2 regions of the Buttiauxella sp. WJP83 genome follow, and region 2 is predicted to be linked to the other one. Evidence: predicted binding sites of a transcription regulator. Region 2 holds the regulator's gene; the other holds the start of a gene.
The links. The regulator LexA, encoded in region 2, represses DNA repair genes until DNA is damaged. The targets are predictions, from matches to a motif close to TNCTGTATGTACATACAGNA.
Positions count from the first base shown of each region.

Region 1: mutH (DNA mismatch repair endonuclease MutH) is a predicted target of LexA. The motif match lies at 3,851-3,870, and genes of this name have one in related genera.

Region 1 covers NZ_CP110080.1:863,632-871,217, reverse strand. The annotation lists gene lgt (prolipoprotein diacylglyceryl transferase) at 1-457, opposite strand, end outside; gene ptsP (phosphoenolpyruvate--protein phosphotransferase) at 628-2,874, opposite strand; gene rppH (RNA pyrophosphohydrolase) at 2,886-3,416, opposite strand; gene mutH (DNA mismatch repair endonuclease MutH) at 4,104-4,790, shown strand; gene OH773_RS03985 (TerC family protein) at 4,866-5,579, shown strand; gene OH773_RS03980 (YgdI/YgdR family lipoprotein) at 5,706-5,924, shown strand; gene OH773_RS03975 (NADP(H)-dependent aldo-keto reductase) at 6,069-7,109, shown strand; gene lplT (lysophospholipid transporter LplT) at 7,558-7,586, opposite strand, start outside.
Region 2 covers NZ_CP110080.1:4,339,600-4,347,185, reverse strand. The annotation lists gene plsB (glycerol-3-phosphate 1-O-acyltransferase PlsB) at 1-1,535, opposite strand, end outside; gene OH773_RS20085 (diacylglycerol kinase) at 1,721-2,089, shown strand; gene lexA (transcriptional repressor LexA) at 2,198-2,806, shown strand; gene dinF (MATE family efflux transporter DinF) at 2,948-4,279, shown strand; gene OH773_RS20070 (CsbD family protein) at 4,423-4,632, shown strand; gene zur (zinc uptake transcriptional repressor Zur) at 4,721-5,236, opposite strand; gene OH773_RS20060 (cupin domain-containing protein) at 5,346-5,849, shown strand; gene OH773_RS20055 (conjugal transfer protein TraF) at 6,017-7,255, shown strand; gene dusA (tRNA dihydrouridine(20/20a) synthase DusA) at 7,348-7,586, shown strand, end outside.

The DNA.
Region 1 (7,586 bases), 1.2 Mb from region 2:
ACAACTCGCCGTTGATAAAATTACCAAGACGACCGGCACCCAAGCCAAATGGAATCAGTGGCGCAATGAAATCCGATACCTGGAAGAAGGAGCGACGAGTTCGACGTGCGAACCAGATCATCACGCAGATAACGCCGACCAACCCGCCATGGAAGGACATCCCGCCATCCCAGACTTTAAACAGGTACAGTGGATCGGCCAGGAAAGAAGGCAGATTGTAGAAGAATACATAACCCAAACGCCCGCCAAGGAACACCCCGAGGAAGCCTGCGTACAGCAGGTTTTCGACTTCGTCTTTCGTCCAACCGCTGCCTGGTTTATTAGCACGACGGCCCGCAAGCCACATGGCAAACACGAAGCCGACCAGGTACATCACTCCGTACCAGTGCAAAGAGACCGGCCCGATGGAAAAAATCACCGGGTCAAATTCAGGGAAATGCAGATAGCCACTATTCATCTGTCACCACAAGCCGTTGTTACCCCACCGAAAGTCGGCGATGGGTTGCAAATACGCATCTGTGCAGACGCGCTCCGAAAGGAGCGGATCATAGCACAAAGGGTTCCAGGGTTAGATGCGAAGTTGAAAAGTTCTGTAATGCCGGGCACGGAGTGGAAACAACGAGCGCCCTAGCGCCCGCCGCGAATCAAACCACCCATGCCACGTCGTTCCATGAAGGATGCAACTTGATGACGTACTTCTGTCGCAAGCTGAGCCTCAAGGCTGCGCTGCGCCAGTGATTGCACTTCTTCCAGGCTAATGTGACGCAGTAAATATTTTACTCGCGCCACTGAACGGCCGTTCATCGACAAATGGCGATAGCCCATACCAACCAGCAGTGCAACGCACATTGGATCGCCAGCCATTTCACCGCAAAGACATAGATCGATACCGTTACGTTCAGCTTCCTTCGCAATATGATTTAACGCACTCAGCATCGCCGGGTGCAAGCTGTCATAAAGGCTCGCCACGCGAGTGTTGTTACGATCAACAGCCAGTAAGTACTGCGTCAGGTCATTAGTGCCAACAGAGATGAAATCAACACGGCTGGCAAGATGCCCAAGCATGAACACCATCGACGGGACTTCAACCATGATGCCAATACGTAGTTTGGGTAACTCGTAGCCGAGCACTTCTTCTACTTCGCGCCCGGCGCGGTCTATCAGTCTACGAGCTTCGTCAATCTCGTCGATGCTGGTTATCATCGGCAGCAGAATGCTCAGGTTGCCAGTGGCAGCATTGGCACGCAGCATGGCGCGCACCTGAACAAGGAAAATCTCAGGTTGGTCAAGCGTGATACGGATCCCGCGCCAACCCAGGCATGGGTTTTCTTCGCTGATTGGCATATAGGGCAGTTGTTTATCCGCGCCCACATCCAGTGTTCGCAGTGTAACGGGCTTATCGTTAAACATCTGCAACATGCCCTGGTACTGGGCGACCTGCTCTTCTTCCGACGGGAAACCACTTTGCAGCATGAATGGGATTTCGGTGCGATACAAACCAATGCCATCAATGCGGCTGCCAAGCAATTGTTCATGCTCCGGGCTCAGACCCGCATTCAGCATCACCTGCACACGCTCACCGCTTTTTAGCGCAGCAGGGCTATCAACGTCGTCCTCAACCAATCGGCTAAGTTCGTTCTCTTCGGTAATGAGTCGCTGATATTCCTGCAACAGCACCGTTTCAGGGTCAACCAGCAACTCACCGCGATAACCATCCACAACTAAAGTGCGGCGATGCAGCACCGAAGGCTGGATATCCGCCCCCATAACGGTTGGGATGCCCAACGCACGCACCATGATCGCCGCGTGCGAGTTCGCCGCACCATCACGCACAACGACACCAACCAGGCGGTTTTGCGGTAGCTCAGCAAGCGTCGTTGCGGATAACTCATCAGCCACCAACACAAAGCGTTCAGGCCAGGTGTTTGGGCTCTGGATGGTGTCATCGAGATGGAATAACAGGCGTTGACCCAAGGTACGAAGATCGCCTGCGCGTTCTTTTAAGTAGCCGTCAGTCAGACTTGCGAATTGCTCCGCAAACTTTTCGATAACTTTTTTAACCGCCCATTCTGCAACCGAGCCTTTATCGACTTCTTCGAATAATTCTCGACGAAGTCGGGCATCAGTTAACAGGTGCGAATAGAGGTCAAAGATAGCCGCAGTTTCTTTCTGGGCCCCCGCCGCAAAACGTTTGCTGTAACGTCGAAATTCGTTAGACGCTTCTTCAAGTGCTGCGGTTAGACGCTCACGCTCAAGCGTGGTATCCAGTGTCGACGCTTCAGACACTTGCTCCATTAACGGGAGCGTTGAGTCCATCCAGCCTTCAGCAATCGCAACGCCTGGCGATGCAGGCAATGCCCGGATACGCGTCTGGCGATATTGGCCAAATAAGGCGGCTAACTGTGATTGAGAGAGGATAGCGGCCATTTGTGTGGCGAGCGTAACGAGGAAGGACTCCTCGCTTTCATCATATTGACGGTGCTCGCGCTGTTGTACCACCAGCACCCCCAGCAATTGACGTCGCTGGATGATGGGTACGCCAAGGAAGGCTCGAAAACGTTCTTCTTTTACTGCGGGGACATATTTAAAGCTGGGATGTTTTTGCGCATCAGCAAGGTTTATCGGTTCTGCAAGACGACCGACCAGCCCGACAATGCCTTCATCAAATGCGAGTGTAATTGTGCGACCACGCGGCTTTTTAAGGCCGCGTGTCGCCATCAGGTAAAAGCAACGCCGGTCATGATCTGCGAGATAAACCGAGCATACCTCGGTGTCCATCGCAAGGCAGATATCTGTAACCAAAATATCCAGCGCCTCATTGAGGCGCGGAGCACTGGCAACCTTCTCGACTATTTCTCGCAAACGGGTGAGCATTTTTGCGTGACTTAACCTCTTTTACGACGCCAGGCAGGCGCGTTATTACGTGGTGGCGTAACTTCCTGCAGCGGCATTACGACGCTTGCAAACTCTTTCATCACCCGACGATAGACATCGCGTTTAAAGGAGACAACCTGACGAACCGGATACCAATAGCTAACCCAGCGCCAGCCATCAAACTCTGGGGTACTGCTGGTTTGCATATTGATATCGTTATCGCTACTGATCAACTGCAAGAGAAACCATTTTTGTTTCTGGCCGATACAAACCGGCTTTGTGTCCCAACGCACCAAACGTTTAGGTAACTTGTAACGTAACCAGTTTCGGGTCGAGGCGAGTATTCGGACATCTTTTCGCTGTAAACCCACTTCCTCGAAAAGCTCCCGGTACATTGCCTGTTCCGGGGATTCGCCAGGATTGATGCCACCTTGCGGAAACTGCCAGGAATGTTGACCAAAACGCCTGGCCCACATCACTTGACCCTGCCGATTACAGATTACGATACCAACATTCGGGCGGTAGCCATCATCATCGATCACCGGACTACCTCAAAACAAACTTAGATTAGGGCGATTGTTTCATACAAGCGCTAGACGGTAAACCACTGTGTAACGGTTGCCAGAAAGGAATAACAATTGAATAACTCACAAAATATGACCGAGTTATAAACATTAGTCCGTTTGGAGCGGTGAGTTTATTCACTTTTTCTGTGGATATAACTGTGAAGAACTACCTAATACTCTCGGGACAACTTAGGATAACTTCAAAATCGGCTCGCGGCTCATAAAAAAAATACACAATACTTTCAAAGTAATAGTGAGTTAAAAATTAGTTCACAGCTCAGTAGTGTGATGATCATCACATACCAGGATCTTTCACTGATGAAAGATCGACCAATGACGTTTTTATCCACAGATTGTGCCAACAAGTTAGTCACAAACTGGTGAAAAAATGGGTTTTACCCCCTCGTCAAGGCTGTAAATCGAACCAGTAGTGAGCTTTTTTACCAGTTATCCCATTTTTCTGTGGATAACCCGGTGTAAGATCCTGTTCATTGCCAGTGACCAGAATGGGAAAAGGTTTTTGTACAATTCAAAATTGATAATTTTTAGCGATAAAAATGATTCAAAATCAGTGCATTGCCATTCTTATCCCCGACACGCTAAACTATTTCCATGTTGTGGGTAAACCACGTTCATTTTTTAACCACTTAGCAGTCAGGCACAATGGAAGCACTTCGTCCTTTACTTACCCCTCCAGAAAATGAACAGATTTTACTGGCTCAAGCCCAGAAACTGGCAGGCTACACGCTGGGCGAATTGGCGGCGCTTGCCAGTTTACCCATCCCCAAAGATCTTAAACGCGACAAAGGTTGGATCGGTGTTTTACTCGAATTGTGGTTAGGAGCCAGTGCCGGAAGCAAACCCGAGCAAGATTTCGCAGCGCTTGGCATCGAGTTAAAAACAATCCCGGTTGATCGAATGGGACGTCCACTGGAAACCACCTTTGTTTGTGTCGCCCCGCTCACTGGCAATACAGGTGTGGTTTGGGAAACCAGCCATGTGCGCCACAAGTTAAAACGCGTGCTGTGGATCCCTGTTGAAGGAGAGCGGCAAATTCCGTTGGCTGAAAGGCATATTGGCTCGCCATTATTGTGGGCACCTTCCGCAGAAGAAGAACGGCAGTTGCGTTTGGACTGGGAAGAATTGATGGATTTAATTGTGCTTGGGCAGGTCGAACGTATCACTGCTCGTCATGGGGAAGTGTTGCAGTTGCGTCCAAAAGCCGCCAACAGCAAAGCGTTAACCGATGCGATTGGTGCCGATGGCGCTCCCATTCTGACGTTGCCACGCGGTTTCTATCTGAAAAAGAATTTTACGGCCGCTCTGCTGGCTAATCATTTCTCGTTGTAGATTCATTTAACTTGCACCCGGATCAGTGCTGGCGTTTATAATTGGCGTTTTATTAATTTCAGGCAGGATTTTTTAATGTTGTTTGCATGGATTACCGATCCTAATGCGTGGATGGCGCTGGGCACTCTGACGATTCTGGAAATCGTTCTGGGTATCGACAATATCATTTTTCTCTCGTTAGTCGTGGCGAAACTGCCAAAAGCTCAACAGGCCAAAGCGCGCCGTTTGGGTCTGGGTGCCGCGATGATTATGCGTCTGGCGTTGTTGGCGTCTATCGCCTGGATGACACATTTGGTTCATCCACTGTTTAGCATCATGGGCCATGATTTCTCTGCGCGAGACCTTATTTTGTCATTGGGTGGCCTGTTCTTAATCTGGAAGGCCAGCAAAGAGATCCACGAATCCATTGAAGGGGAAGAAGAGAGCATAAAAACCAACGTTCACTCTTTCTTTGGCGCGATCGTGCAAATCATGCTACTGGATATTATTTTCAGCCTCGATTCAGTCATTACCGCCGTCGGCCTGTCCGACCATCTTTTCATCATGATGGCAGCCGTGGTTATTGCCGTGTTGGTGATGATGTTCGCGGCAAAATCGATTGGTGATTTTGTGGAGCGTCACCCGTCGGTGAAAATGTTGGCGTTGTCATTCCTGTTACTGGTCGGCTTTACCTTGATTCTTGAAGGCTTCGATATTCACGTGCCGAAAGGTTACATCTACTTTGCGATGTTCTTCTCAATCGCCGTAGAAACACTGAACCTTATCCGTAACAAAAAGAACCCGCTGTAACCCACGCAGGGGAAGCATTCACGCTTCCCCTCTGTTTCTTTTAAGAATTTGCTGCTTATCATCATCATCAAATCTAGTTATTACTAGACTGTATATGTCACTCCATACCACTCGAGGCGAATAACGATGAAAAAATGGGCTGTTCTTATTTCCGCTGTCGGTCTGGCATTTGCGGTTTCTGGTTGTAGTAGCGATTACGTGATGGCAACCAAAGATGGTCGTATGATCCTGACTGACGGTAAACCCAAAGTCGATGACGACACTGGCTTAGTCAGCTACCGTGATCAGCAAGGCAACGAGATGCAGATCAATCGCGACGATGTTTCACAAATCATTGAACGCTAAAATATAAAGGTCAGCACCTGGCTGGCCTGTAACACTTTTCTTCACTTCCCCTCTTCCGCTTTTGCCTCCCCTCTGCCATGTTTATAGTCCATTTTTTGTTGGGCGCATGCCTGACCGTCAGACTGAATAATAAGGAAAGCGGCTATGCACTATCACCGTATCCCCCACAGCTCTCTTGAAATAAGTACGCTAGGGCTGGGAACCATGACGTTTGGTGAGCAAAATAGCGAAGCCGACGCGCATGAACAGCTGGATTACGCAGTCCATCAGGGAGTTAACCTCATTGATGTCGCTGAAATGTACCCGGTCCCGCCACGCCCGGAGACACAAGGACTCACCGAAACCTATGTCGGCAACTGGCTAAAACAGCGCGCTAATCGCGAGAAACTGATTATTGCCACCAAGGTCAGCGGCCCAAGCCGCAATAACGACGCAGGCATTCGACCGAATCAGATACTGGATCGTAGAAATATTCGTGATGCTCTGGATGCCAGTTTGAAGCGTCTGCAAACCGACTATATCGATCTCTATCAAGTTCACTGGCCGCAACGCGCCACTAACTGTTTTGGCAAACTGGGTTATACGTGGACTGATAATGCCGTGCCGGTCACGCTGCTTGAAACACTTGAAGCACTCACTGAGTTTCAGCGCGCCGGGAAAATTCGTTACATCGGTGTTTCCAACGAGACTCCGTGGGGTGTGATGCGTTATCTGCAATTGGCAGAGAAGCATGATTTACCGCGTATCGTCACCATCCAGAACCCGTACAGTCTGGTAAACCGTAGCTTTGAAGTGGGTCTGGCAGAAATTACTCAGCGTGAAGGCGTGGAGTTGTTGGCCTATTCTTGCCTGGGGTTTGGTACTCTGACCGGCAAATACCTCAACGGTGCAAAACCTGCTGGTGCGCGCAATACCCTGTTCAGCCGTTTCACCCGTTACAGCGGTGAGCAAACGCAGCTAGCGGTTGCCGCTTATGTCGATGTTGCGAAGCGACACAATCTCGACCCGGCGCAAATGGCACTGGCTTTTGTCCGTCGCCAACCGTTTGTCGCCAGCACGCTATTAGGTGCAACCACGCTTGAGCAACTGAAAACCAACCTTGAGAGCCTGCATTTAGATTTGAGTGAAGATGTGCTTGAAGAGCTGGAAGCCGTGAATCGTATTTATACCTATCCAGCACCGTAATGTGGGATTCGCTCTCCTGGTGGACGTGATACTTTGCCTGTATCGGAAAGGTTCCGTTCACCCCAAGTCTCTCGTTATATGCAGCCACCGAACCGGTGAACGTCAACGTCAAAACCTAAGGTCAAAAGCCGAAGCGGTTTTGACCTTGTTCCCGGTATAAATTGCCCCAGTGTTCCCCATAAGTCAGGGTGGCGTGGTCTGGAACCACGCCAGTGAGCGATCGCCGGGAGCGAATCGCGAACGACCCTGAACGTTGGGGATAAGCTGGGGTTTACCGCGCAGCGGCAATTTAAAACCGGGCGCCGAGGTCGCCAGGAGGGTGGCGTAACCCTCCTGGCACGTTCACCGTTAGCAACGGTTACAGGGATAATCAACCGCACGGGTGAACGGAAAACAGCGAAACTTACAGGTCTCCCTTACAGACTCTCTGAGCGGAGGAGGAAACACCCTATTTCTGACGAATCTGCCAAACCCACA
Region 2 (7,586 bases):
AACTCGGCGGCAATTTCATTCACCGTCGGCGTCAGCCACGCAGGACGAATCGCTTCGATTGGGTCGATGGAATCGCGCCACTCAGGAACTCGCTGGTTCAGGAATGTCATCAATGGCATCGGTTCGCCAAAGTTCACATAGCCCTGACCGAGGTTACGCAGCTTACTCAGGCCACGTACCATCTGCATGAAACTCTCTTTCTCTTTGGTCGCACCACGCAACTCTTTTGCGTAAGTCCCCACTTCCATTACATGCTCGTAGCCAATGTAAATCGGCACCAATGTAATAGGGCGAGTACCGCCGCGCAGCATTGCCTGAATGGTCATCGACAAGGTGCCGGTTTTCGGGTCGAGCAAACGCCCGGTACGAGAACGACCCCCTTCCACGAAATATTCAACGGAATAGCCACGGCTAAACAGCTCGCCCAGATATTCACGGAACACGGTGGAGTAGAGTTTGCTGCCTTTAAAGGTACGACGGATAAAGAACGCACCGAGGCGGCGGAAAATCGGGCCCGCTGGCCAGAAGTTCAGGTTGATACCCGCCGCGATGTGCGGAGGAACCAGCCCCTGGTGATAAAGCACATAGGACAGCAGCATGTAATCCATGTGGCTGCGATGGCAAGGGACATAAACAATCTCATGACCATCGTGAGCCAACTGGCGCACGCGTTCTGCATTATGAACGTTTATCCCCTGGTACAAGCGGTTCCACGTCAGACTGAGCACGCGGTCGCTCACTCGAATCGCTTCATAAGAGAAGTTGGCGGCAATCTCTTCCATCAGCGCCACAGCGTTTTGCTGTGCTTTTTCATGGGAGATTTTCTTGCTGCGTGCTTCATCTTCGACGGCGCGAGCGATAGCTTTCGATGCCAGAAGTTTATTAAACAGATCCTGACGTACCGGCAAACGCGGCCCGATGGTCGCTAAACGCTGGCGAGCAAAGTGCATACGCGCAACGCGAGCCAATTTCTGAGCGATCTTTTTATCCGTACCGTGCTCGGTGGCCATGTGGCGTAGAGAGACGGGTGGCGAAAAACGCACGAAACTGTCGCGACCAAGCCAGGTAACGGCGAAAAATTTCTGGATGCCGTTCAGCATCTTTAATGGCGGATTAACTTCGCCTTTTTCGCGACCCGGAGAGCGGCCAAACATCACCGAGACCGGCACCATCTGCACATCCAGATTTGGATTGCTGCGGTGCAAGTCGAGGTAATCATGGAACAACTTGATCGACTCTTCTTTCGGCGTGTAATACGTGAATACGCGCGGGCCGCCGTGGATAAAGACGTAACGCGGGAGTACCGCTCCATCAATCTCTAACGGCTGAAGCGGATCGGGTAAGCCATGCGCGAGACATTGTGCGCGCAGCGTTAATAAGTCCGCCTTAGAGTTATACGGCAGCACGTACATTATCGGGCGTGTGGGATCTAAGCCCAGTTCGGCTTGTGGATCTGCCGGAATGGACTTGCTTTTTACCAGAACGCCTAATGGTAAATTAAGTAATTTGTAGTAGATTCTTGGCCAGCCTGACATAAACGATGTAAAGCCTCAGGTTAATAATGCAATTTCGCCGCAAGAATATCAGAATCTCACTCAGATTTCTGTGGCGTTGCGCTTTATACCCGTCATTCTTCAAGTTGTAGCCGTGTTGGCAGCAATTTGAAGAATGACGGGTATAGATAAGTATTGACGCAAATAATTTGAAAAGGTTTCCAAAAATGGCGAGTAACGTCACCGGATTTACCCGTATCATCAAAGCCGCTGGCTATTCATGGAAAGGGCTCAAAGCAGCCTGGATCAACGAAGCTGCGTTCCGTCAGGAAGGCGTTTGTGCCGTAATCGCTATTGCCATTGCCTGTTATTTAGATATCGACCCCATCACCCGTATTCTACTGATTGGTTCTGTCGTGCTGGTTATGATTGTCGAGATCCTCAACAGTGCGATTGAATCCCTTGTTGACCGCGTGGGTACGGATTATCACGAGCTTTCAGGACGCGCCAAGGACATGGGATCAGCTGCTGTGTTAATCGCCATTATCCTCGCAGTGATTACCTGGGTCACACTGCTTTGGCAGCATTTGCGATGATCTTTCCAGAATAGTTAAGTGGCTGGTTTTTTGCTTAATTTGTGGTTCCAAATTCGCCTTTGACTGTATATACTCACAGCATAACTGTATAAACACCCAGGGGGCGGAATGAAAGCGTTAACTACCAGGCAGCAAGAGGTGTTTGATCTTATTCGGGATCATATCAGCCAGACCGGCATGCCACCGACTCGTGCCGAGATTGCTCAACGTCTGGGGTTCCGTTCTCCAAACGCCGCTGAAGAGCACCTAAAAGCACTGGCTCGTAAAGGCGTCATTGAGATTGTCTCTGGTGCGTCGCGCGGTATCCGCTTGCTGGTGGAAGAAGTTACCGGTATTCCGCTGGTTGGGCGTGTTGCTGCAGGTGAGCCACTCTTGGCTCAGCAGCATATCGAAGGCCATTACCAGGTTGATCCATCGCTGTTTAAACCTAATGCCGATTTCTTGCTGCGCGTCAGCGGTATGTCTATGAAAGACATCGGTATTATGGACGGTGATCTGCTCGCGGTGCATAAAACTCAGGATGTGCGTAACGGCCAGGTTGTGGTTGCGCGTATTGATGATGAAGTTACCGTTAAGCGCTTAAAACAGCAGGGCAACGTTGTTCATCTTCTTCCAGAAAATAGCGAGTTTGAACCTATTGTGGTTGACCTGCGCGAACATAACTTCTCCATTGAAGGGTTGGCGGTTGGGGTGATTCGCAACGGCAACTGGCTGTAAAGTTTCTTAAAACTGAAAACCCAAATAATTCAAGTTGCATTGAGGCGGCGAGAAAACGAGTCCCGATGAGCTTACTTGAGTAAGTGATTCGGGTGAGTGAACGCGGCCAACAAAGATGCGGCTTGAAGTATGAAGGGTGGAATGCGATTTTTCTCAACGGCTGACAAAGTACTCTGGCGCCTCGCCTTACCCATGATCTTCTCCAACATCACCGTCCCCTTGCTGGGTCTGGTCGATACGGCAGTCATTGGTCATCTGGACAGCCCTGTCTATCTTGGCGGAGTCGCTATTGGCGCTACGGCAACCAGTTTCCTGTTCATGCTTTTGCTATTCCTGCGCATGAGTACCACGGGCTTAACCGCTCAAGCGTTTGGCGCAAATAATCCCTCGGCGTTAGCTCGTGCACTGGTACAGCCTTTATTGCTGGCGCTGGGCGCAGGCGTTGTGATTATCGCGCTGCGCGATCCCCTCATTTCACTGGCATTACATATTGTTGGCGGTAACCAGGATGTGCTCTGGCAGGCACAGCGTTTTCTTGAGATCCGCTGGCTAAGCGCCCCGGCTTCACTGGCTAACCTGGTCTTACTTGGTTGGCTGTTAGGCGTTCAGTATGCGCGTGCACCGGTTATCTTACTGGTCGTCGGAAACGTGCTGAATATCGTGCTGGATGTGTGGCTGGTGATGGGGTTGCACATGAATGTGCAGGGGGCGGCGTTAGCGACGGTCACTGCGGAATATGCGACATTTATCATCGGGTTGCTGATGGTGAAAAAGGTGATGGGCCTGCGTGGAATCAGCGTAGAGATGCTGATGAAAGCCTGGCGCGGAAACGTTCGGCGTTTACTGGCGCTTAACCGGGACATTATGTTGCGCTCGCTGTTGCTGCAGGTGTGTTTCGCATCAGTGACGATTTTTGGCGCACGGTTAGGCAGCGAAATCGTTGCGGTAAACGCGGTGCTGATGACGTTGCTGACCTTCACCGCCTATGCGCTTGATGGGTTTGCTTACGCTGTTGAAGCCCATTCGGGGCAGGCATTTGGTGCGAAAAATCGAGGCCAATTGCTGGAGGTGTGGGGAGCAGCCTGTCGCCAGGCGGGATTGGTCGCGTTAGCTTTTGCCATAGTGTATGCACTGTTTGGCGAGAACATTGTTTCGCTCCTGACATCAATCCCTGAATTGCAGCGCCAGGCCGATCGCTATTTGCATTGGCAGATAGTTTTACCGGTGGTGGGCGTCTGGTGCTATTTGCTTGATGGCATGTTTATTGGCGCAACACGTGGTGCAGAAATGCGAAACAGTATGGCCGTTGCGGCTCTTGGCTTTGGATTAACCTTGTTCACCGTGCCCTGGTTGGGCAACCATGGGTTATGGCTTTCGCTGGCGGTGTTTCTTGCACTACGAGGTTTGTCATTGGGGTGGATCTGGCGTCGTCATTGGCGTCACAACACCTGGTTTGAACACGTGCATGGTTAAAGATTCTTAGTTTTTCCGCCACTGCCGCATCCTTAACTACAATTGTTATCACGTCCAGCAGATAAGAGTGGTTTTAGCCAAACGGCAGCACTCGGACGTTGTTAACTTTTAGCAGTTTTTTAGCGAACGTTGAGGAGACTATTATGAATAAAGACGAAATCGGCGGTAACTGGAAACAGTTCAAAGGCACAGTGAAAGAAAAATGGGGCAAACTGACGGATGACGACATGACCGTCATCGAAGGGAAGCGCGATCAGCTAGTCGGTAAAATCCAGGAACGCTATGGATACGCCCAAGAACAGGCAGAGAAAGAAGTCGTTGATTGGGAAAAACGTAACGATTACCGCTGGTAATCTCATCCCTCAGATGTGTTAACTCTCTAAATCTGCCCTGGTACATGGAAGTACCGATTCTTCCCCAGTCTAATCTTCTAAATTCGTATTAGCGTGATTTTTTCTTCGACTGAATAGTGTGGTCATGCCCGCATGCTTCGGGATGGTTGCAGGCTTCAACTTCTGCGCAAGCGCTGCATAAACCATGCGCCTCAATGACATTATGATGCAGAGCAAATCCTAACTGGGCAGCCAATTGATGCATGATATCTTCAACGTCTTGCGCACCATGTTCCTTCACCGCTCCACATCTGTCGCAAATAAACATCGCTGATGAGTGCGTTGGCTGATCAAACAGATGGCACAAAACATAGCTGTTGGTTGACTCAACGCGATGCACAAAGCCTTGTTCAAGAAGAAAATCGAGAGCACGATACACCGTCGGAGGTTTTGCTTGTGGTTCACTGGCACGCAATAAATCCAGCAAATCATAAGCGCTGATTGCACCCGCTTGTTGCGTCAGTAAACGCAGCACTTCCAGGCGTTGTGGCGTCAGGCGCACATTACGCTGCTCGCATAGTTTTTCAGCCTGCGCTAACACGTTTTGTGAAGTCGTGATGTCCATCAGCATTCCCCTGTAGATTAGCCCTACACTCTATCACAACGCGCAAAAAACGCCGAGTGGTGCACCATTCTGGCTGCATCCTTTTGAGATGACTATCCCGGAGTTTGTTATGAATAAACCTGATTGCATACGCCACTGGAAAGACCTGGAAGGTGAAGATGATTCAACTTATCCAGACAGCGCTGAACTGTTTTCTATTGGCGCGCCGCTGGCTCGCAAACTCGGGCTAACACGCCTGGGGATCCACCATGAGCGTCTGTTGCCCGGTCGCCGGACGTCCTACCCGCATGCGGAAAGTAGCGAGGAAGAATTTGCTTATGTTCTGGAAGGGCATCCGCAGGTATGGATCAATGGTCATCTTTACCCGCTTGAGCCGGGTGATAGCGTTGGCTTTCCGTCAGGAACCGGCATTTGTCATACGTTCATCAACAATACAGAACATGAAGTCAGGTTGCTGATTGTGGGTGAAGCCAACAAAGCTGAAAATCGAATTTATTACCCGCTAAACGCGAGCTATGCCGCACAACGGCAGGACCGCTGGATTGATCACCCGCCACAATTTTTCGGTCCACATGACGGACATCCTTCACGGAAACCAAACGGTAAACTATAAGTATATGTATAGGGATTAAATAAATATAACCCGTTGGATTAATGCGGGTTTTTATTTGGGTGAAAACACCCGCTTTGAGTCTTTTCTTCACGGCATTAACCACTTTTGTCAGCTTAGTTCTGGCAAGAGGCGATTCATCAATCGGAAGTAAGACGGGCGGGTAGAGAATGATAAAAACCAGAGTTTTGGTGGCGGCAAACGTCGCCTTTTTCTTTGCGGCAAATACGGCTAATGCGGCAGGGACATGGACGGAATCACGCAATGATGCGATGGGCGGCACCGGCGTTGCATCATCTAGGTGGAGCAGTGCGGTACTGATTAACCCCGCTTTGCTCACCAGAAGCCAGGAGGGGGATAACGTCGGACTCATCATTCCTTCAGTGGGTGTGCAAATGACAGACCCCCATAACCTCCAGGATAATATCGACGACATCAGTAACATGGTTGAGGATTATCTCGATTTCTCGGAAATTCCGTTACCACAACTGATCCGTAACCCTTCGTTGTATCGTGAATTGCAAAGCAGTGCAGCTGACCTTGCCGGGCAATTGCGAGATGTCAGAGGGGAAGAGGCTCGTGCGAAAGCGGGCGGTTCTCTCGCGGTGAGTATCCCAAATGCCGTTTTGCCGTTTGCGTTTGTGGCGAAAGTTTATGGGACCGCCAGAGTTACGTCAGATATCACTCAGCACGATCTTGATTATCTTGATGGGATCGCTAATGGAACCGTGATCCCGAATCCTGACGACCTGCAAAACTTCACCTCAAAAGGCTTTGGCCGTGCGGCTGTTGTCTCGGATTACGGTGTTGCAGTGGCGCACAAATTTGATGTTGGCGGGGTGCCTGTTTCGGTAGGAGTTACGCCAAAGCTTCAATATACCTGGTTGTATAACTACAGCACCTCGGTTTATCAGTACAAGAAAGATGATTTCACTGACAGCCGCTATCGAAACTCCGACACGGGTTTTAACATCGATGCAGGGTTGGCGGCAGACTTTGGTGATTCCTGGACCATAGGGTTAAGTGGGCAAAATCTGGTGTCTCGTGATATCGATACGAAAGTGATTGATGGTTTTAAAGATACCTACCAAATTCGCCCATTGGTCACTACCGGCATCGCCTGGCACAGCGATTTGCTGGTATTGACGACCGATGTTGATCTCACCGAAACCAAAAACTTCAAGAGTGAAGATAACTCACAATTTGCGGGCATTGGCGCGGAAATAACGCCGCTCCCGTGGCTTGCGGTGCGTGCGGGTTATCGTGCGGATATGCGCTCCACTGAAAGTAATGTCTTTACCGGCGGTGTGGGGTTCGCCCCGCTCGACCTGGTTCATGTTGATCTCATGGGCTTGTATGGCCAGGACGAAACCTGGGGGGCGGGTGTCCAGATGGGTATGACGTTCTGATTTTATCCAGCGGTCGGGCAACGCGTGCTGACCGCTGGATTATGCTATAGTAGCGACCCTTTTTTAACCGTAGCCCGATAACGCCAGTGCCTATGTCCTCACAAATAAACCAGACTCCCTTCCAGCCACATCGTTTTTCCATAGCGCCGATGCTTGACTGGACTGACCGCCACTGCCGCTATTTTTTGCGTCAGCTATCAAGCCAGACACTGCTGTACACCGAAATGGTGACAACCGGTGCGATCATCCATGGCAAAGGGGACTATCTGGCTTACAGCGAGGACGAGCATCCTGTCGCGTTGCAACTGGGTGGCAGCGATCCGGCGGCTTT